3 regions of the Massilia sp. FBCC-B171 genome follow, and region 2 is predicted to be linked to each of the others. Evidence: predicted binding sites of a transcription regulator. Region 2 holds the regulator's gene; each other region holds the start of a gene.
The links. Region 2 encodes HrcA, which represses chaperone genes, less so after heat shock. Its sites were predicted from a motif close to TTAGCACTCNNNNNNNNNGAGTGCTAA; they were not measured.
Positions count from the first base shown of each region.

Region 1: a site for HrcA is predicted at 1,887-1,913, ahead of groES (co-chaperone GroES). Genes of this name have one in related genera too.
Region 3: a site for HrcA is predicted at 2,911-2,937, ahead of rpoH (RNA polymerase sigma factor RpoH). Genes of this name have one in related genera too.

Region 1 covers NZ_CP101443.1:1,084,404-1,091,905, reverse strand. Annotated here, with positions in the region: gene NMB41_RS04865 (EVE domain-containing protein) at 60-527, opposite strand; RNA gene ssrS (6S RNA) at 601-782, opposite strand; gene NMB41_RS04855 (cell division protein ZapA) at 829-1,140, opposite strand; gene NMB41_RS04850 (hypothetical protein) at 1,137-1,397, opposite strand; gene groES (co-chaperone GroES) at 1,998-2,288, shown strand; gene groL (chaperonin GroEL) at 2,330-3,976, shown strand; gene NMB41_RS04835 (hypothetical protein) at 4,073-4,495, shown strand; gene NMB41_RS04830 (DUF5329 family protein) at 4,706-4,864, opposite strand; gene NMB41_RS04825 (hypothetical protein) at 5,034-5,495, shown strand; gene NMB41_RS04820 (glucokinase) at 5,561-7,414, opposite strand; gene NMB41_RS04815 (alpha-glucosidase family protein) at 7,414-7,502, opposite strand, start outside.
Region 2 covers NZ_CP101443.1:368,752-376,253, forward strand. Annotated here, with positions in the region: gene NMB41_RS01685 (HAD family hydrolase) at 15-731, shown strand; gene hrcA (heat-inducible transcriptional repressor HrcA) at 805-1,824, shown strand; gene fur (ferric iron uptake transcriptional regulator) at 1,903-2,343, opposite strand; gene NMB41_RS01700 (outer membrane protein assembly factor BamE) at 2,423-3,052, shown strand; gene dapB (4-hydroxy-tetrahydrodipicolinate reductase) at 3,060-3,869, shown strand; gene NMB41_RS01710 (barstar family protein) at 3,874-4,200, shown strand; gene NMB41_RS01715 (hypothetical protein) at 4,468-4,743, shown strand; gene NMB41_RS01720 (transglycosylase domain-containing protein) at 4,740-5,423, shown strand; gene NMB41_RS01725 (transposase) at 5,467-6,315, opposite strand; gene leuS (leucine--tRNA ligase) at 6,492-7,502, shown strand, end outside.
Region 3 covers NZ_CP101443.1:4,390,619-4,398,120, forward strand. Annotated here, with positions in the region: gene ftsY (signal recognition particle-docking protein FtsY) at 1-938, shown strand, start outside; gene NMB41_RS19890 (cell division ATP-binding protein FtsE) at 945-1,619, shown strand; gene ftsX (permease-like cell division protein FtsX) at 1,616-2,536, shown strand; gene rpoH (RNA polymerase sigma factor RpoH) at 3,058-3,951, shown strand; gene NMB41_RS19905 (IS1595 family transposase) at 4,082-5,053, shown strand; gene NMB41_RS19910 (FAD-dependent oxidoreductase) at 5,071-6,342, opposite strand; gene NMB41_RS19915 (quinoprotein relay system zinc metallohydrolase 2) at 6,345-7,271, opposite strand; gene NMB41_RS19920 (quinoprotein dehydrogenase-associated SoxYZ-like carrier) at 7,272-7,502, opposite strand, start outside.

The DNA of each region.
Region 1 (7,502 bases), 720 kb from region 2:
TATTAGCTAATCATCTAACTATTGCAAGCACTTTCGCGCGGTTCGTGCGCGATGCCGGATCAGCCTTTGCAGCGAATCAATTTGAGGATCGCATCCCACTGCCCGCTCGTCACCGGCGAAATCGACAGGCGGCTGCCTTTCTGCAGCAAGACCATGTCTTCCAATGCGCCCATTGCGCGCATTTCCGCCAGCGGCAAATAGCGCCCCTTTTCTTTCGCGCGCACGTCGACCGATATCCAGCGCGGTTGCGCCTGCGTCGCTTTCGGATCGAAGTATTTGCCGCTGGTGTCGAATTGGCTGGCGTCCGGATAAGGACCGCTCACCACTTCGGCGATTCCCGCAACGCCGGGAACGGCGCAACTGGAGTGATAAAACAGGATGCCGTCGCCGACCTGCATCGCGTCGCGCATGAAATTACGGGCCTGATAATTGCGCACGCCGAACCAGGCGACGGTCTGCCCGGGGGCCGCGAGAACGTCGTCGAAACTGACTTCATCGGGCTCGGATTTCATCAACCAGTAACGCATCGCATCCTGCTCACAAAATAAAAAACGCATAAAAAAACGGCTGCGTGCATATGCCCGCAACCGCTTTCTCGAATAGTGCCCCGCCTGTGCCGTTTTTTGCCGGCATCCCGAACCTAATGGCTCAAGGTGGTCACAGTCAGTTCAATTTCGGGTTCGTCGAACAAGCGACGCTCACGCCCATCAAACACTATCCCGCAACCTATGCATGTAAATGGTTCAAGGAATATATGGCAATCTCGAACACCGCAGGGTGAGACGGAGTTTACTCCCTTGAAGCCTCATGTCAAACGAATTTGGCCGCTCAGGATAAATTTTCTTGCGGCGCCAAGGCCTGGTCGAGGACGCTGTGCATCACTTCGAGTTTTTGCTTGACTTCGAGCATAGTCATGTCGGAGAGCGGGCCTTGCGGCGACTTGACCGACAGGAATTCCGCAGCGACGCTGAGCGCGGCCATGACGGCGATGCGGTCGTTGCCCTTCACTTTTCCCGAGTCGCGCAGCGCGGTCATCTTGCCGTCGAGATAGCGCACGGCGTCGCGCAGGGTGGCCTGCTCGCCTTCCTTGCAAGCCAGGCGGTAAGGCTGGCCCATGATCGTCACATCCAGGTAAATCATCGGGCGGCCTCGGTATCTTCGATGGATTCGGCGTCTTCTTCATGATCGGTGTCCGGCGCGGCTTCCGGCGCGGGCAATTGCTCGATCACGGCTTCGACCCGGTGCTGGACCTCGACAATACGCTCGACGAGCGCCATGTTTACTTCATTGAGCACCAGATTGGTCTGGCGCAGTTGCGCATTCTCGCTGCGCAGCGACACGACCAGCTCTGCGAGCCGCTCGATCTTGTCGGATAAGTCTTGGAATTCGGAAATCATTCGTAACTATAGGTCTGATAAGGTTTGACAGTCAACAGGATAGCGTGTTGTGCGCCCGGGGGTTGGTTCTTGCCGGACGCCTACGCGCTCAGGCCTAGCGCGCCTTCAAATACCTGCCCGGGTCGAAATCGGCGATATCGATCTTGCCGAAGTCCCTGGGCGGCACGTGGACCTGCGTCTCCCAGCTGCGGCATGCGCCCGCAGGCTTGCGAGGTGGCAGGCAAGAACACATTATTTAGGATGGCGCTAAAAATAAAGGCACCAGGTTTTCTTCCTTGAATAGCACGTTTCAGCCGGTCTTTTGATCTTGATCAATTTACCCCCAACGGTGCGTCAAGCCCCGTAGGTTCGGTGCTAGTCTCTCCGCTTTCTGCCTTCACCATGGCAAGGAAAGCATCTCATCCAGCGTGCATGATTTGCGCCCCATCAAGCCTGTAAAGTTTATTTCGCAACATGGCTGCTTGAAATACCCCTATATCGTCCCTATAATTAGCACTCGTTAGCTGAGAGTGCTAACAACTCTTTCAAGCCGCAACGTAGCAACGAGGCGGCGACCGAAGTCAACAACAGCTAGTCCACACACTGAATAAGGAGTTCTGCATGAACCTTCGCCCATTGCACGATCGCGTCATCGTCAAGCGTCTCGACCAGGAAACCAAGACCGCCTCCGGCCTGATCATCCCTGATGCTGCCGCCGAAAAACCGGACCAGGGCGAGATCCTGGCTGTCGGCAACGGCAAGGTCCAGGAAAACGGCTCGCTGCGCGCCCTGGAAGTCCAGGTCGGCGATCGCGTCCTGTTCGGCAAGTACTCGGGCCAGACCGTCAAGGTCGATGGTCAAGAGCTGCTGGTGATGCGTGAAGAAGACATCATGGCCGTGTTGGTCAAGTAATTCTCTTTCAGAATATCCTCGAATAAATCGGAGAACTAAAAATGGCAGCTAAAGAAGTAATTTTCGGCGACGCAGCGCGCGCCAAAATGGTTGAAGGCGTCAACATCCTCGCCAACGCAGTCAAAGTCACCCTGGGTCCTAAAGGCCGCAACGTCGTGCTCGACCGCGCCTTCGGTTCGCCAACCGTCACCAAGGACGGCGTGTCGGTCGCGAAAGAGATCGAACTCAAAGACAAGCTCATGAACATGGGCGCGCAGATGGTCAAGGAAGTCGCATCGAAGACCAGCGACAACGCCGGCGACGGCACCACCACCGCCACCGTGCTGGCACAAGCCATCGTGCGCGAAGGCATGAAGTTCGTTGCCGCCGGCATGAACCCGATGGACCTGAAGCGCGGCATCGACAAGGCAGTTGCTGCCACCGTCGAAGAGCTGGCCAAGATCTCGCGTCCATGCACCACCACCAAGGAAATCGCCCAGGTCGGCGCCATTTCCGCGAACTCGGACTACTCGATCGGCGAGCGCATCGCTGAAGCGATGGAAAAAGTCGGCAAGGAAGGCGTCATCACCGTTGAAGACGGCAAGTCGCTGAACGACGAACTCGACATCGTCGAAGGCATGCAGTTCGACCGCGGCTATCTGTCGCCATACTTCATCAACAACCCGGACAAGCAAGTCGCCATCCACGACAATCCATTCGTCCTGCTGTGCGACAAGAAGATCTCGAACATCCGTGACCTGCTGCCGGTACTGGAACAAGTCGCGAAAGCCGGCCGTCCACTGGTCATCGTCGCTGAAGACATCGACGGCGAAGCGCTGGCGACCCTGGTCGTCAACAACATCCGTGGCATCCTGAAGACCGTCGCTGTCAAAGCGCCAGGCTTCGGCGACCGCCGCAAGGCCATGCTGGAAGACATCGCTGTCCTGACCGGCGGCCAGGTCATCGCTGAAGAAGTCGGCCTGACCCTGGAAAAGGTCACGCTGGCAGAACTCGGCCAGGCCAAGCGCATCGAAGTCGGCAAGGAAAACACCATCATCATCGACGGTGCCGGCGCTGCTGAAAACATCGAAGCGCGCGTCAAGATGGTGCGCGTCCAGATCGAAGAAGCGACCTCGGACTACGACCGCGAAAAGCTGCAAGAGCGCGTGGCCAAGCTGGCCGGCGGCGTTGCCGTGATCAAGGTTGGCGCTGCTACCGAAGTCGAAATGAAGGAAAAGAAAGCACGCGTCGAAGATGCGCTGCACGCTACCCGCGCTGCGGTTGAAGAAGGCATCGTGCCAGGCGGCGGCGTTGCCCTGCTGCGTGCCCGTGCTTCGATCAACATCAAGGGCGACAACCCTGACCAGGAAGCCGGCATCAAGATCGTCCTGCGCGCAATGGAAGAGCCGCTGCGCATGATCGTCCAGAACGCTGGCGAAGAGCCATCGGTCGTCGTCGCAGCAGTCCTGGCCGGCACCGGCAACTACGGCTACAACGCCGCCAACGGCACCTACGGCGACATGGTCGAAATGGGCGTGCTGGACCCAGCCAAGGTCACCCGTTCGGCCCTGCAAAACGCAGCGTCGATCGCCGGCCTGATGCTGACCACCGACTGCATGGTCTCGGAACTGGCTGAAGACAAAGCAGCCGGCGGCATGGGCGGCATGGGTGGTATGGGCGGCATGGGCGGCATGGACGGCATGATGTAATGTCGTTTGCCCGGCGCCGCTTCGGCGGCGCTGTGCTGCACAATGGAGTCCGCAAGGTTCGCGCCTCGCGGGCTTTTTTTACTTTTGGAGATTGCAATGCCGTTTGTCGATGCAGAAGAACTCGAAGACGCCGTGTTGATGGTGTCGGATGCGGGAACCGGGGACGAGGCCTGGGTGTCCCTCGACACCGGTGCGGTGCATGTCCGTTCCGACCTGGTGGACCCGGAGCTGGCGCCCCTGCCGGACGATATCGATACCTCGGACCGCTACGTGCCGGTGCCGCGGGTCAGCACGCTCGAACTCGGGCTCGAGGTCGTGTTCGATTTCGTTGGTGCGGCGATGCCGGAGGACGAAGCGCGGGTGCGCCAGATGTTCAAGAAAGCGGGCGGCTACCGGGTGTTCGGCGAGCTGGTCGACGAGCGCGGGCTGAGCGAGCGCTGGTATGATTTCCGTGAGGCGCAGACGCGCGCGGCGCTGGCTGCCTGGTGCGAGGAGAATGGGCTGACGCTGGGGGCTTAAGGCCGGTGTGCGGGCGGTGTGGGGCTGTTGCCTGTTACTTTATTGGTCCGCATGATCAGCGTGGGCACGGGGTGCCCACCCTACCGGACACGTTAACGATCCGGGTTTCGTATGATCTCGCTACCAGAGGTGCCCGTAGGGTGGGCACCCCGTGCCCACGCGGATTCAAACGGCCACCAACGTAACAGGCAACAGCCCCACGCCCGCCGATTATCTACCCGCCCGCCCCCGAAACCGCGCCAGCTCCTCTTTCAAATACACCGCACTGGCCACCGCCTTCCCTCCCCCGCACCTGACCAGATAATCCTTCCCGCTCATGCTGCTCCCGGTCGCCGCATGCTGGATAAACGACTCCGCATTCGCCACCAGATCGCGCCTGACCAGGTAATCGTATTTCTTGCGCAGGTGATTGCGCGCCGCGGCCCCATCGAGTCTAGCATTGCCCGATCAAGCCAGGCGCGGGCGCGCCACGGCGATTGTTTTCCAAATCCAACTATTTGGGCTAGTATGGCCGCAGTTTTTTTAACGAGGCTCGATCATGATTTCACGCGGCGCACCCCTGCTGACGCTCACCCTGCTGGCCGCCCTGCTCGCCGGCTGCAAGGACAAGCAGCCGCCCGCACCGCCACCGCCTCCGCCGGCCAAGCCGGTGGTCCAGCAGAAGCCGGAGCCGGCAGTCACGCGCGAACAGGCGATGGCCTCGCTGCTGGCGCTGCCGGAAGTGAAAAGCTGGTCGCAGGAGATCGAAAAACGCTCGCGCGGCAAGGCCCATGGCGCCGTCATCGAAGACGACCCGACCCCGCGCGTGATCAACGGCCGCGCATACTGGCAACTGAGCTTTGTCGAAAACCGCGCCGACAAGGTGCATCGGCGCGAGAGCTTTCTCGTGGCGCGCAGCGGGGAGCAGATCCTGGTGGAAGACACGGCGAACGATACGGTGCTGTCGCTGGACGATTGGCGGCGCAGTATCCGGCGCGTGGAGTTGAAGTCGGCGGATTAACATGATCCGCCGGGGTGCGACGATGCCGGCGTAACGCGTGGACTCAGGAGTCCACCCTACGTTAATCAACTGTCCAGATGCGAAATCAACAGCCTGCGCTGCTCCACGTCCGCCCCATCGCGCCCATTGTGCGCATCGACCGACAAGCCCACGGCCATGATGTCGATGAACAGCAGCTGCAAGATCCGCGAAATCATCGACAGGAAAATCGTGCTGTCCTCGGCGTGATCCACCGCCAGGCTCACCGTCGCCTTGCGCGCCAGCGGCGACTGGCTGTTGCCGATCGCGATCACGTCCGCCCCGCGGCTACGTGCGATATCGACCGCCTGCAGCAGCTCCGGCAGCCGCCCCGAATTTGAAATGGCGATCACCACATCGCCCGGCCCCAGCAGATCGGCGGCCAGCGCGAACAGGTGCGAATCGCCATACAGCGCCGTCGGAATCCGGAAGCGGAAGAATTTATGCTGGCCGTCGAGCGCCACCACGCGCGCATTGCCCATCGCGTAGAACTCGACGCGGCGCGCGCGGCTGACCAGTTCGATGGCGCGGTCCAGCGTGTGCACGTCCAGCCCATCGCGGAATTTCAAAATCGCCGACACCGTGTTGTCGATCACCTTGGCGGATAAATCGTGGGTGCTGTCGCTGTTTCTCACCTGGCTGTGGCGCACGGGAATCGCGCCGGTCAGGCTGCTGGCGAATTTCAGCTTGAAGTCAGCCAGGCCCAGGAAGCCGAGCGAACGGCAGAAGCGGATCACGGTCGGTTGCGAGACCTCCGCGCTGCGCGCAATCTCCGCGATCGGTTCGTTCAGCACCAGGCGCGGCTGCTCGAGCACGAGCGTGGCGACGCGCTGTTCGGCCGGCGTCAGTTCGTGGCGCAGGTGCTTGATGCGGTCCATCAGCGTATTAGCGCCGCTGCGCCCACGCAGGTGTTCGGAGAGGATGGTCGCCACGCCGTGGAAGGCGGGATTGGGCGTCGTGATCACATAGGTCGGGATGTCGGCCAGGTAGTGCGAGAAGCGCCCCTTGGCCTCGAAGCGCGCCCGGAACGGCGAGCGTGCGAACCACTCCCCCAGGCGCGGCACGATGCCGCCGCCGATGAAGATGCCCCCAAAAGCGCCCAGCGTCACGGCGAGATTGGCCGCGGCGGCGCCCAGCATGCCGCAGAAGACCTCCAGCACCTCGATGCAGAGCGCGTCGTCCTGGTCGAGCGCACAGGCCAGGATCTCGGCGGACGAGCGCGCAGGCGCCGCGACACCGTTACGCGCGGCCAGCGCTTCGTGGATCAATTCCATGCCGGGCCCGGAAATCAGGCGCTCGTTCGACACGTGCTGCCAGGCGCGCCAGGCGTGCTGCAGGATTGCGAACTCGCGCTCGTCGCCGGGCGCAAAATTCACGTGCCCGCCTTCGCTGCCCAGGGTGACGAAACCGTCGGCGGTTGGAATCAGGCCCGACACGCCGAGGCCCGTGCCCGGCCCCAGCACGCCGATGACGGCATTCGCCGCCGGCGCACCGCCGCCGACCTGCATCAGGTCGTCCGGCGTGAGCACGGGGATCGCCATGGCGAGGGCCGTGAAGTCGTTCACCACCAGCAGCGTGGCCAGGCCCAGCTCGCGCCGCACCGCCTCGGTCGAGAAGGCCCAGGCGCGGTTGGTCATGCGCACCTGGTCGCCGTTGACCGGATTGGCCACGGCGAAGGCGGCGTGCTGCAGGTTCAGGTCGGCGTGTTCGGCCAGGTAGAAGCGCAACAGCGGCACGACGCCGTCGAAGTCTTCGCATCGCAAGACGGCGACATGGCGGAACACGCCCGGCGCCGTCTGCAGGGCGAAGCGCGCGTGCGTGGCGCCGATATCGGCCAGGAGGCGCGGGCCGTCGGCAAAAGCCGTGCGCCCGAATTTTTCCAGCTCGGGCGCGTTGCCCATCAGGCGCTGGTTCCGAACCAGGCGCCGTAGGCCGGCAGCGTGACGCGGCCGTTCGCCGCTTCGCCCGGCAAGCCGTGGCCGGAAAGAA
Region 2 (7,502 bases):
CACGACCGCCTGCGATGAAGCCTTCCAACCGCCGCCCCTGGCCCAAAGCCATCCTGTTCGACCTCGACGATACGCTGTGGCCGATCGCGCCCGTCATCGTGCAGGCCGAACAGACCCTGTTCGCGTGGCTTGCCAACAACGCGCCGCGCGTGGCCGAACGCTTCAGCATCGACAGCCTGCGCCAGGCGCGTCTCGAGCTGCTCGCGCGCCGTCCCGAATTCCAGCTCGACCTGGGCGCACTGCGCCGCGCCGGCCTGATCGCCGCCTTCGAGCAGGCCGGAGAAGACGCGGACAAGGTCGAACTGGCCATGACCGAATTCTTCGCCGCCCGCAATGCCGTGATTCCCTACGACGACGTGCTGCCCGGGCTCCTGCGCCTGAAGGGGCGGGTGCTGGTCGGGTCGGTCACGAACGGCAATGCCGACCTGCAGACGATCGGCCTGTCCAACCATTTCCATGTCTCGGTGGCGGCCCCGAGTTTCGGCCGGGCGAAACCGGATGCGTCGATTTTCCACGCTGCCTGCGACGCGCTCGGCGTGGCCGCGCACGACGCCGTCCACGTCGGCGACGACCTGCTGCTCGACGTCCAGGGCGCCCAGCGCGCCGGCCTGCGCGCCGTGTGGATGAACCGCACCGCCAGCCGGCGCCACCTGGAAGAGGGCGTGCAGCCGGATGCGATCGTGGCGAACATGGATGGATTGCTCGACTGGCTCAAGCGCGAACATCGATGAGTGCGCGTTCCGCACAGGGCGTGCCTGAGGGTGCATAATAGACACGCAACCATTCTGCGCGCCTCCACTTCCCATGCAACTTGAACCCCGAGCCCAAACCCTGCTGAAAGCCCTCGTCGAGCGCTATATCGCCGACGGCCAGCCGGTCGGGTCGCGTGCGCTCTCGAAAATTTCCGGCCTCGACCTGTCGCCGGCCACGATCCGCAACATCATGGCCGACCTCGAGGAAATGGGCTATGTCGCCAGTCCCCATACCTCGGCCGGCCGGGTGCCGACGCCGCGCGGCTACCGCCTGTTCGTCGACACGCTGCTGACGGTGCAGCACCTCGACGGCCAGCACGGCGTCGACGCCGGCAGCATGCGCCTGCCGCTCCAGCAGCCGCAAAAAATCATCGCCAACGCGGCGCAGATGCTGTCCTCGCTGACCCAGTTTGCCGGCGTCGTGCAAAGTCCGCGGCGCGAATCGGTGTTCCAGCAAATCGAATTCCTGCGCCTGTCCGAAAAGCGCATCCTGCTCGTCATCGTCGACCCGCGCGGCGACGTCCAGAACCGCCTGCTGCTCACCGAGGTCGACTACACGCCGACCCAGCTGATCCAGTCGGCCAACTACCTGAACCAGAATTTCGCCGGCCTGACCTTCGACGAAGTGCGCATGCGCCTGACGGGAGAATTGCGCCAGCTGCAGGAAAATATCGGCGGCCTGATGCAGACGGCGGTGGAGGCGGGCAGCGAAATGGCCGAGGGCAACAACGAGATGGTCATCTCGGGCGAGCGCAATTTGCTGTCGGTCTCGGACCTGTCCTCGAACATGACTTCGCTGCGCCAGATGTTCGAGATGTTCGAGCAAAAGACCGGCCTCATGCAGCTGCTCGACATGTCGAGCAAGGCCGGCGGCGTGCAGATTTTCATCGGCGGCGAATCGAAGCTGGTGCCGATGGACGAGATGAGCGTGGTCACCGCGCCCTACGAGGTGAACGGCAAGATCGTCGGCACCCTGGGCGTCATCGGCCCGACCCGCATGGCCTACGAGCGGGTGATCCCGATTGTCGACATCACCGCGAAATTACTGTCGAATGCGCTGAGCCATCCCTAGGCCGAGGACCTGCCGTACGATCGCACCAATAAGAAACGGCGCCGCGGCGCCGTTTGTTATTGCGGATGCAAACTGTTCTTAGCTGCCGCTGCCGCCGCGGTGCGGACAGGCCGGCTTGATGCAATGGCCGTAGATTGCCAGCGCATGCTCGGCGATCTTGAAACCGCGTTCGGCGGCGATCCTGTTTTGGCGCGACTCAATTTCTTCGTCGAAGAATTCTTCGACGTGGCCGCAATCGAGGCAGACCAGGTGGTCGTGGTGCGAGCCGGCGTTCAGTTCGTAGATCGCCTTGCCGGTTTCGAAGTGGTTGCGGTTCAAGAGGCCCGCCTGCTCGAACTGGGTCAGCACCCGGTAGACGGTCGCCAGGCCGACGTCCATGTTTTCGGCCAGCAGGATTTTGTAGACGTCTTCCGCCGTCAGGTGCCGCACTTCGCTGTTCTGGAAAATTTCGAGGATCTTCAGGCGCGGCAGGGTCGCCTTCAGGCCGCTCGCCTTCAGGTCGGTAGGACTGTTACTCATGTTTGTTACTCGTAGATGGGCGGAGTGCTTTATGATATAGCGTTTTGGAAGCTCCCGCTTAAACGTTTTGAGGTTACTTATGCGTCTCTTTGATGCCGTTGTTCATCGCGCCAAGGCCCGGGGCACGCTCGCCGCCGCCCTTGCCTGCACGCTTGTATTGTCCGGCTGCGCATCCTGGCGCAACCAGACCAAACCGGCCGCACCGGTGAATACGTCCGCCGCCGCCCTGCAGTCCGACGCCGGCATCTCGGCATCGCTGGCCAATGCTGGTGCGCAAACGACCCAGGGCACGAAACTGCAGAAATTCCTGTGGATCTTCTCGCCTTACCGCCCGGACATCCAGCAAGGCAACTTCGTCTCGGCAGAAATGCTGAGCCAGCTGAAAGTGGGACAAACCCGCGAACAGGTGCGCTTCCTGCTCGGCACGCCGATGCTGATGGACATGTTCCACGCCGACCGCTGGGACTATCCGTTCTACCTCGCGCGCGGCAATGGCGAGCTGACCACCAGCCGCGTCACCATCTATTTCAAGGATGACGTCGTCGAGCGCTTCGAAGGCGGCAACCTGCCGACCGAGCGCGAATACATCGACCGCATCGCCGGTCCCGCCAGGAAGGTCGCCAAGGACGCGAAAAAAGCCGAGGCCATTTCCCGTCCGGTCGAGCCGTCGACCGCGGCCACGCCCGCCACTTCCTCGAACACGCCCTGAGACTGTCATGACGCAACTGAAAATTGCGGTCGCCGGCGCCAGTGGGCGCATGGGCCGCATGCTGATCGAAGCGATCGGCGCCGCTCCCGATGCCGTGCTCGCGGGCGCCCTCGACGTCGCAGATTCTCCCTTCGTCGGCCAGGATGCCGGCGCCTTCTCGGGCCAGCTCACCGGCGTGACGATCGAGTCCGACCTGGCGCGCGCGCTGGGCGACGCCGACTGCCTGATCGATTTCACGCGTCCGGAAGGCACGCTTGAACACCTGGCCTTCTGCGCGGCGAACAATGTCAAGATCGTGATCGGCACCACCGGCTTCGACGACGCCGGGAAAGCGGCCATTGCCGCCGCCGCCGAAAAAATCGCGGTGGTCTTCGCCCCGAACATGAGCGTGGGCGTCAACGTCACCTTGAAACTGCTGGAGATGGCGGCGAAAAGCTTCAATGAAGGCTACGACATCGAGATCATCGAGGCGCACCACCGTCACAAGGTCGATGCCCCGTCCGGCACCGCCCTGAAAATGGGCGAGGTCATCGCCGACGCACTCGGGCGCGACCTGAAGGACTGCGCCGTGTACGGGCGCGAAGGCGTGACCGGCGAGCGCGACCCGTCGACCATCGGCTTTGCCACCGTGCGTGGCGGCGACATCGTCGGCGACCATACGGTACTCTTTGCCGGCACCGGCGAGCGCATCGAAATCACCCATAAATCGAGCAGCCGCGTGACCTACGCACACGGCGCCCTGCGCGGCGCGCGTTTTATTGCGGACAAGGCCAACGGCCTGTACGACATGCAGGACGTGTTGTCCCTGAAAGGATGATCCCATGGCAGTGGCAGAACTGAACGGCGCGGCAATCCTCAACGAAGCGACCTTCTTCGCCGAGAGCCGCAACGCTTTCGGCTTTCACACGGCCTCGGGCGACACGATCGACACCTGGGTCGATTGCCTGAGCTACCTGCGCGACGAAGAAAACATGACCAAGTTCCGGCTGCAGCCGAACGAAGTCCTGGAAATCGTCATCACCGACAGCGCCGCCCTGCGCAAGCGCCTGCCGGACCTGATCGACGAGATCGTCTTCTGCGTCGGCGGCATCAACGAGCGCTACGAAGACTACGGCGAGAAGCCGGCGCTGGAACTGGTGCTGCGCTAACCGGGTTTCGCCTTTTGCCCGCAAACGGCCTGCGGCGCCTCCGCCTTTTGCATGCAAGCGGCCCGCGGCAATGCCCGTACGGGGGCATTGAGGCCAATGGCCTCAATGACGGGTTCACCGGGCTCTCCGAGCCCACGCGGATCATGCGCACCACTAACAGCGCAGCAGCAGCTCCACCAACCCATGCATGCCCGAGATGGACATGACTCCAGACGACCTTCTACCGGCGAAAACGTCCTCCTCGGCCGCCGCAAGGTGGCGGAGCACATGAACCTGGCCGAGATCGACAGCATCCTCGTCATCGGCAAAGTCTGCGCCATGCGCCGCTACCTGATGACCCTGGCCCGCCACTGGCCCGGCATCGCCGTCTCGGCCTGCGCCATTAACTACTTCGGCCTGCCGGCTGAACGCTGGCACGAGCACGATGAATTCCGCGCACGCGTGCTGAACGAGTACCACAAGATCCCGCACTACCTGGCGCAGGACTTCCTGCGCGAGCTGGATGGGCATGCGCCGTATCCGCTGCTCGCTACCGTCCCATGAGGCGGCTCGGCAAGGCGCTGCTCGCAATCGCCACACTGGTATTGGTCTATCTCGCCGTCGTGGCCGGGTGGGCAGCGGCCTCGGTCGACACCCTGCTGGCCCGGCATCCGGCCACGCAGGAGTCGCCCCTGTCGCCACGCCAGCTTGCCATCCTGCTGAAGATCGAAGACCCCACCTTCTTGACGCACCATGGCCTGAGCCTGGCCGACGGCCAGGGCGTCGCGACGATTTCTTCGGCAGTGGCGCGCGAGCTGTTCCTGTACGACGTGCCGATGACGGGTGTGAGCGGCGCACTGCAGCGCTTCTACCGCGCCGTCTTCGAGTGCTGCAAGAAGGTCGATCTCGGCCGCGACACCATGGCGCTGGTGCTCGACGCCAGCGCATCGAAAGAGCGCCAATTGGCGCTCTACACCGCGACCGTCTACATGGGCCGGCATGAAGGACGGCAGGTGAGGGGACTCACGGCCGCCGCCCAGGCCTATCTGGGCAAGCCGCTGGCAGCAGTACACGATGACGAGATGGCAGGGCTGGTCGCCATGATCAAGGCGCCGAACGAATTTCACCCCACCCGCAACCGGGACGCTTACCAGCTGCGCCTGGCGCGGGTGCGCGCCGTGCTGGCCGGACGCTGCCGGCCCGACGGCTGGCTCGACACGACCTACGCGCACTGCGGCCGCTAAAAACTGCTGGGGTCAGGTCTGACATTCGGACACGGACGCTACCTTAGTCCACTGAGTTCACCTTCTCAAAAGCAGCAACAGCCCGGCTGACTGTTTTGGCCGATACACCGAAAGCGCATGCAATCTGGGGCATTGTGAACGCGGTCGACAGGTAGGCGCGTGCCATTGCTTCGCTTCTGTCGGCGTACCTAGCCTGATACGCGGCAAGCGTAAGCGCCACTGCACGCCGCTCTGTCCTGGCAACTTCCACGAGTTCTTCGGACCGTTGCATTTGCTGGTGGTGCGACACAAAATTATCGTCGCCCAACAAGATCTGGTGACGGGTGGCAGCGAGCGGGCTGGCTTTGCTAATTCCTGCCAGGACAAATGCCCGATAAGCAGCGACGGCTGCCGCGTGAGCAGTGCCGAACCGGCCGAGTAGCCAATCACGCTCGAGCCAACTCAGAGAGTGTTCCTGGCTGACAAAATAATGGCTACTCCACTGCCAATCGTCCAGGGACGACACCAGTTTTGCGCGCAATGGATTCAGCACGATGTACCGGGACAATTCCAAAAGATAACTTTCTTTCTGCACCAAAATGGCTTTGTAACGCCCTTGGAACAGGTGCCCGACAAGGCCGTGCCGCCAATTGAAACGTTGGGTGTACAAGCCATTGAGTTGGCGCATGCCCTGCGAAAGATTCCCCTCCACTGTTTCGACCAGCAGGTGATAGTGATTCGTCATCTGGCAAAAGCTGTGGACGACGAAGTGGTGGCGTTCGCACACCCGTCCAAGTATGTCCAGCCAGGCACGGCGATCGCCATCGTCCCGATAGATTGGATTACGCCGGTTGCCGCGCGCCGTGACATGGTAGAGGGCGCCGGGAAATTCGAGTCGGAGTGGTCGCGTCATACCCGTAACGGTACTGGCTGCTTGCTCCGTAGCGCTGAGATTGCGCAGTTGTCTGCCGGGCAGGCCTGAATATGTAGTTGAGCTCGTGTCCGAATGTCAGACCTGACCCCAGCTCTTTCCAGATGAACCAGTATAATGTTCTGCTCCACCCTCCCACATTCCGTCCGCAGAACATCATGCAAGATAAATATAGTCCAGCCGAAGTTGAACAGGCCGCGCAGGCGTACTGGAAGTCGATCGATGCCTATAAGGCCGTCGAGCACGACCCACGTTTCCCGAAGGGCAAGTACTACGCCTGTTCGATGCTGCCTTACCCATCCGGCAAGCTGCACATGGGCCATGTGCGCAACTATACGATCAATGACGTGATGTACCGCTACCTGCGGATGAACGGCTACAACGTGCTCATGCCGATGGGCTGGGACGCCTTCGGCATGCCGGCCGAAAATGCGGCGATGGCGAACAATGTGCCGCCGGCCGAGTGGACCTATTCGAACATCGCCCACATGCGCGGGCAGATGGAGTCGATGGGCCTGGCCATCGACTGGTCGCGCGAAATGACGGCCTGCAAGCCCGAGTACTACAAGTGGAACCAGTGGATGTTCCTCAAGATGCTGGAAAAAGGGATCATCTACCAGAAGACCGGTACCGTGAACTGGGACCCGGTCGACCAGACCGTGCTCGCCAACGAGCAGGTCGTCGACGGCAAGGGCTGGCGTTCGGGCGCGCCGATCGAGAAGCGCGAGATCCCGATGTACTACATCCGCATCACGGATTACGCCGACGAACTGCTCGACTATGTCGACAACAAGCTGCCGGGCTGGCCGGAACGCGTGCGTACCATGCAGGCCAACTGGATCGGCAAGTCGGTCGGCGTGCGCTTCGCCTTCCCGCACGTGATCATGGACGACGCCGGTGAACTGATCAACGACGGCAAACTGTACGTCTTCACCACCCGCGCCGACACCATCATGGGCGTGACCTTCTGCGCCGTGGCGGCCGAACACCCGCTGGCCCAGCACGCCGCACAGAACAATCCGGAGCTGGCGGCCTTCATCGCCGAGTGCAAACTCGGTTCCGTCATCGAAGCCGACATGGCGACGATGGAAAAGAAGGGCATGCCGACGGGTCTGTTCGTCACGCACCCGGTCACCGGCGAGCAGGTGCCGCTCTGGGTCGGCAACTAC
Region 3 (7,502 bases), 1.5 Mb from region 2:
TCGAGGAGACGGCCGAGCGCCCGGTCAGCGAAGCGGAAAAGAAACGGTCCTGGATGACGCGCCTGAAGGCCGGGCTGTCGAAAACCTCGAGCAACCTGTCCCTGCTGTTCGTCGGCGCGCGCATCGACGAAGACCTGTACGAGGAACTCGAGTCCGCGCTCCTGATGTCGGATGCCGGCATGGACGCGACCCAGTTCTTGCTCGATTCCCTGCGCCGCAAGGTCAAGGAAGACAAGCTGCTCGACGCCGCCGGCGTCAAGGCCGCGCTGAAAAGCCTGATGATCGAGATGCTGGCGCCCCTGGAAAAGCCGCTGGAACTGGGCCGCCATGAGCCGCTGGTGATGATGCTCGCCGGCGTCAACGGCGCCGGCAAGACCACCACCATCGGCAAACTCGCCAAGCACATGCAGCGCTCCGATCAGTCGGTGCTGCTGGCCGCCGGCGACACCTTCCGCGCCGCGGCGCGCGAGCAGCTGATGGTCTGGGGCCAGCGCAACAACGTCACCGTCATCTCGCAAGCCTCGGGCGATCCGGCGGCCGTGGCGTTCGACGCGGTCCAGTCGGGCAAGGCGCGCGGCGTCGACGTCGTCATGGTCGATACGGCCGGGCGCCTGCCGACCCAGCTGCACCTGATGGAAGAGCTGAAAAAGATCAAGCGCGTAATCGGCAAGGGCATGGAGGCCGCGCCCCACGAAATCCTGCTCGTCATCGACGGCAATACCGGCCAGAACGCCCTGGCGCAAGTAAAAGCCTTCGACGATGCGCTGCAGCTGACGGGCCTGGTGATCACCAAGCTCGACGGCACGGCGAAAGGCGGCGTGCTGGCCGCGATTGCGCGCACGCGCCCGGTGCCGGTGTATTTCATCGGTGTCGGCGAAAAGCTCGACGACCTGCAGCCGTTCAGTGCAGAAGAATTCGTCGAAGCGCTGCTGGGATAAACGGCGATGATCGAATTCCACTCCGTTTCCAAGAAATACTCCGTCGACGCCACCGCCTTGCGCGAGGTGTCCCTGAACATCAACAAGGGCGAGCTGGTCTACCTGGCCGGTCCCTCGGGCGCCGGCAAATCGACCCTGATGAAAATGATCGCGGCCATCGAGCGTCCCAGCAGCGGGCGCGTGATCGTGTTCGGCCAGGACATCGGCAAGCTGACACGGCCCGGTATTCCCTTCCTGCGGCGCAAGCTCGGCCTGATCTTCCAGCACCAGCGCCTGCTGAACGACCGCAACATCCTGGCCAATACCATGCTGCCCCTGCTGGTGTCGGGCGCACCAAAAGCCGGCGCCGAACAGCGCGCCCGGGCCGCGCTCGACAAGGTCGGCCTGCTCGACCGCGCGAAAGCGTATCCGCTGGAACTGTCCGGCGGCGAGCAGCAGCGGGTGGCGATCGCCCGTGCCATCGTCAACCGGCCGCAGATCATCCTGGCCGACGAACCGACGGCCAATCTCGACCGCGTGGCGGCGGACAAGGTGCTCGACGCCTTGCGCGCCTTCCACTCGGTGGGCGTGACCTGCCTGATTTCGACCCATGACGAAGAAGTGCTGGACCGCGCGGGACGCGTGATCCGGCTCGAACATGGCCAGCTCGTCCCTGGCGACCGTGTCGGGAGCGCCGCATGAGCCCGTGGTTACGCGAGCACCGTTTCGCGCTCGGCTCGGCGCTCACCACCGTGCGCAAGGCGCCGGGCAGCTTCCTTTTCAACGTCGTCGTCGTCGCCGTCGCGCTGGCGCTGCCGTTTGCCGGCATCACCCTGCTCGACAACGTACGCCCGATGTCGGAACAGCTTTCGGTCGATCCGGAAGTGAGCCTGTTCGTGAAACCGGAGGCCACGCGCGAGGAAGCGCAGTCGCTGGAGCCGCAGCTGCGCCAGATCCTGCAGGGCAGCCAGGCCCGCATCGAATTCGTGCCGCGCGAGCAGGCGCTCGACGACCTGAAGGAGCGCAGTGGCCTGTCCGACGCGCTCGATGCGCTGGGCGGCAATCCGCTGCCCGACAGCTATGTGATGCGGCTGGAAGGCTTCACCACCGCGCTGGACGCCGCGCGCGTCGACGGCATCGTCGAGCAGATGAGCGCCCTGCCCCAGGTCGATACCGTGCAGGTCGATTCGGCCTGGGTCAAGCGCCTGGCCGCCCTGCTCGGCATCCTGCGCCTGGCGCTGCTGCTGCTGGCCATCACGCTGGGCGTGGTCGTGATCGCGGTCGTGTTCAACACGATCCGCCTGCAGGTGCTGACCCAGCGCGAGGAAATCGCCGTCTCCAAGCTGCTGGGCGCGACCGATAATTTCATCCACCGGCCTTTCTATTACACGGGCGCCCTGCTGGGCCTGTGCGCCGGCGCGGTGGCCCTGGGCGCGGTCATGCTGGGCCTGAATCCCCTGAACGGCGCCATTGCCGAGTTTGCGCGGCTGTATGCCTCGGAATTCCAGCTGGCGCCGCTGGGCGCGCTCGAGGCGGGCGGCTTGCTGGCCATCAGCGCGGGATTGGGTTTGACCGGCGCCTTGCTATCGGTGCAACGGCATCTGGCGCGCATGCGCTGAACGTTTCTTTTCGAATGCAAGCGACGGGCGATATGGCGCAGGCTGTATCGCCCGTTTTCAATGGGGGCTTGAACGCCGCCGGCGCATATGGTGCATTTCCACAATTTTTCACGCCCGCGTTTGTAGGCATACGCGCCGCCATCACGCCAGACATCGGCGCACGCACCTGACGATCGCCCTCCTCGGTGCGCCAACTAACAGAAAACGGTCGTCTTGAACCCGTAACCTGAGCCCTGTCCGCTGCCGCAAGCCCGGCACATTTGATCTATCTCAACAGTTATGCAGGGCTCTGCTCTACAGTAAATCGCAGGTTTTCGATTCTCAAAAGAAATACTTTGACGAAACTTAAACGCCCTGCCGTTTCCGGGGGGTCGCTGGCACTCTCACAGGGGGAGTGCTAATATATGTGCTCAAGCGAAGGTAAACAAGGTTTGCAACGTATCCTGCGCGCCGTCGCGCACAGCTTCCGGGATGTCCCGGTCGACTGAATGGATGCAGTAAAGATTACTCTACGGGGAAAAATGATGTCCGCACAATCCGCATTGGTTCCGACCAGCAATCGTGCCCTGAACCTCGGTTTCACTGGGCAGCTCGGTAATATCGACGCGTATATTTCCGCCGTCAACCGTCTGCCGATGCTGACCCACGAGGAAGAGGTCTCGCTGGCCAAGCGGCTGCGGGACGCGAACGATCTGGACGCCGCGCAAAAACTGGTGCTGTCGCACCTGCGCCTGGTGGTGTCGATTGCGCGTGGCTACCTGGGCTACGGGCTGCCGCACGCTGACCTGATCCAGGAAGGCAATATCGGCCTGATGAAAGCCGTGAAGCGTTTCGACCCGAACCAGGGCGTGCGCCTGGTGTCGTACGCCATGCACTGGATCAAGGCCGAGATGCACGAATACATCCTGAAGAACTGGCGCCTGGTAAAGGTCGCCACGACCAAGGCCCAGCGCAAGCTGTTCTTCAACCTGCGCAGCAACAAGGTGGGCCTGGACGCGATGACCCCGACCCAGGTCGACGACCTGGCCAAGCTGCTCGACGTCAAGCGCGAAGAAGTGATCGAGATGGAAACCCGCCTCTCGGGCCGCGACATCGCCCTGGAAGCGCCGACCGACGACGAAGACGACAAGTTCTCGCCGATTGCCTACCTGTCGTCGGACATGCAGGAGCCGACCAAGGTGCTGGAAGCCGAGCAGGTCACGCGCCTGCAGTCCGAAGGCCTGGAAACGGCGCTGGGCAAGCTCGACCCGCGTTCGCGCCGCATCGTCGAAGCGCGCTGGCTGGCGAATGACGACGGCTCGGGTGCGACCCTGCACACGCTGGCTGAAGAGTTCGGCGTGTCGGCCGAGCGGATTCGCCAGATCGAGTCGGCGGCATTGAAAAAGATGAAAGGTGCGCTGGCGGCGTTTGTGTAAGCAGCCAGGCATCGAGCAGGACACGGCGGCCCCGCGAGGGCCGCCTTTTTATTGGCGCTGTTCGCGTTAAGTGTGGAATTTTCCGGAACGGCTGAGGTCCAACCTCGACCGTAATTAGACCGGAGAAGCCATGCGAGCACGTCCGTTCGATCACTTTCTCAAGCAACTTCCAGCGCTGACCCGGCGCCAGCGCGAGCGCCTGCTTGGGCTGCTCGTGCCGGCGGCCAAACGCGACCAGGCTGTCGACCTGATCGAGCAGGCCGCGGCGCAGCGGATCGCCTGTCCAGGCTGCCATTCGCGCCAACTCCACCGGCACGGGCGCGCGCACGGCCTGCAGCGCTATCGCTGCAAGGACTGCGGCCGCACCTGCAACGCCCTGACCGGCACGGCGCTGGCGCGCCTGCGCCACAAGGAGAGATGGGTCGATTACCTGGGCGGCATGCTCGACTCGCGCAGCATCCGCCGCACCGCTACCGATCTAGGCGTGGCCGGCGCCACCAGTTTTCGCTGGCGCCACCGCTTCCTGAAAGTCAGCAAGGACGACCGGCCGCAATGCCTGGGCGGCATTGCCGAGGCGGACGAAATGTATGTACTGGAGTCGCACAAGGGATCGCGCACGCTCGATCGCCCGCCACGCAAGCGCGGCGGAAAAGCCACAAAACGAGGAATATCGAACGAGCAGGTGTGCGTGCTGGTGGCCCGGGATCGCACCGGCCAGACCCTGGACTGGGTTCCCGGCAACGGAGCATTAACGCTGGCGCAATTGCACCAGCACCTGCTGCCGCGCCTGGAGCGCGATGTCCTGTTGGTGTCCGACGGCCATCCCGCCTACCGGGCCTTCGCACGGCAGGCCGGCATCACCCACGAAGCGGTCAACCTGAAAGCCGGAGTCCGGGTGCGCGGTGCCATCCACGTGCAGAACGTCAACAGCTACCACAGCCGGCTGCGCGGCTGGCTGCAGCCGTTTCGTGGCGTGGCCAGTCGCTATTTGACTAATTACCTGGGCTGGCGCTGGGCGCTCGATGGCGGGCGCATCGGCACGCCAGAGAAATTGCTACGGGCGGCGCTGGGCATTGGGCGCCAGGCGGAATTCCACACTTAACGCGAACAGCGCCTTTTTTATGGGCCGAGCACATCGCTCCAGATCCGCTGCGCCCAGGCATCGGCATCGATCCCTTCCCGCGCCGACGCGTGCTCCGACAGATTGCTTGCGCCGTCCGCCTGCATGCTCTTTTTCGCCGCATCGTAGCGATACAGCGTCGAAATGTGCATGGCCTGCCTGTCGTCGATATAGCTGTAGCAGGTGTTGGCAAAGGCCGGCGCCGGGTCGGGCGCCTGTCCCAGCATCAGGTCGACGATGGCGCGCGCGCAGATCTTCGCCTGGGCATTGGCCATGTGCGCCGACTTGGGCAAGCCGGAGTCGATCGCGTCGCCGATCACGTGAATGTGCGGCGAGACCGCCGATGCATAGGTGAGGAAGTCGACCTCGCACCAGCGCCGCTCGATATTCGCCAGGCCGCAATCAAGCGCAATCCTGCCGGCCCGCTGGGGCGGAATGATGTTCAGCACGTTCGACCTGACCGTATCGAAGGCCGTCCTCACCGTTTTGTTCGCCACCTCGACCTGCTGCAACTCGCTGCCGGGCATGTAGTCGATCATGCCCGGATACAGATCGCGCCATGCCCGTTCGAACAGCGCGCGTTTCGACGTAATCACGGGATTGGCATCGAGCACAATGACCTTGGAGCGCGGCTTGTGCTTCTTGAGGTAGAACGCGGCCAGGCAGGCACGCTCATACGGCGCGGGCGGGCAACGATAGGGCTGCGGCGGCACCACGATCGTGAACACGCCGCCATTGGGCATGGCGAGCAGCTGCCGGTGCAGGTTGCGCGTTTGCGGCCCCGCTTTCCAGGCATGCGGGATCTGCTGCTGTGCGTCCGCGAGCTGCGGAAAGTCGTCGTAGATGAAGTCGATGCCGGGGGCCAGGACCAGGCGGTCGTAGGCCAGCGTTTCCTTGCTTGCCAGGACGATGCGCTGTTTATCTGCATCGATTGCCGTCACGCTGCCGCGCAGGAATGTGATGCCATGCTGCTGGCGCAGCGCATCGTAGCCAAAGGTCAGCTGCTCGAGCGTTCTCTGGCCACCCAGCACGCGGTTGCTCACCGGGCAAGAGGTGAACGCGGCGTTCTGGTCGACCAGGATGACCTCGATGCGCCCGCCACTCAGGCTGCGCAGATACCTGGCCGCGGTCGCGCCGCCATACCCGGCGCCCACGACAACCACCCGCCCCAGCCTCGCATGGCCGGATCGGCCGCGCTTGCCGAATGCCCCGGCCAGCGCTGGCCAGGCCGTTCCGGCCAGGGCGTATGCAAGCACCTCGCGCCTGCGCATCCTTATTCCCATTCCAGGGCGGGATACAGCAGGTTGACGTTGCGCCGGTTGACGACGTCGAACAATTGCCAGCGCCCGCGTTCGGCGGCGGCGGCTTTCTCCATCGTCTCGCTCATGCCGCTGCCCTGTCCTATGCCGGCGCGAACGTCGCGCAGCAAGGCCGCCAGGTAGTCGCGCTGCCTGGCCAGCGCCCCGTTTTTATCGCGGGTGACGGGGCCGTGTCCGGGAATGGTGGCCGCTGCCGGCAGCTGCTGCAAACGCTCGATCGCAGCGAGCCAGCCCTTGACGTCGCCGTCGATGGAAGGGGTACGCTCGATAAAGAGCAAATCGCCCGTCCACAGGGTGCCGCTGGCGCTATCGAGCACGGTGAGATCATGGTTGGTATGCGCGTTCGGCCAGGCTTGTAACTCGAGCCTGCGCCGGCCCAGGTCCAGGCTCAGGCGGTCCTGCACGGCGATGCTCGGCGGGACCAGCCGGCTCTGGTGCGCCGCCGCTTCTCCCAGCTGCTTTTTGAGGTTGCGCATATAGGCGTCGCTGCGTGCGCCCATCGCCTGCGCCAGCATGGCATGGCCGATGAATTGCGGCTGCATGCCGTCAGCGGCATCGATGAAGGCGGCGTTGCCGAAGACGTGGTCGGGGTGTCCATGCGTATTGATCACATAGCGAATCGGCAGCCGCGTGACGGCGCGCACCGCTTCTTTCAGGGCCATGCCGACGGCGTAGGAGCCGCCGGTATCGATGACGGCGACCGCCTCGCTGCCGACCACGAAGCCGATGTTGGCGATATCGCCATCGTACCCATCCTCGAAATCCTGATGCTTCCCGATGTGCACGTACACGCCGGGTGCGACCTGGTCGACGCGCAGCGGCGCCGCGCCGGCCTGCGCGGCGACAGCGGCCAACAGCCAGGCCACGAGGAGCCAGCGCATCTAGCCTCCGACGGCGAAGGATTGGCGGAAGGTGGCGCCGCGGTTGTCGCGTATCACGACTTGCAGGTCGCCGGGCTGGTCGGCGAGGAAGCCGAACTGGATGAAGGGATCTTCGCTGATGCCGATTGCGGTATCGGCCGCCAGTACCGGCTTGCCGTTGAAGCTGACGTCGATCTTGTCGATATAAAACGCCGGTCGGTAGCCGTGCGTGTTCAGGTCGCGCTGCAAACC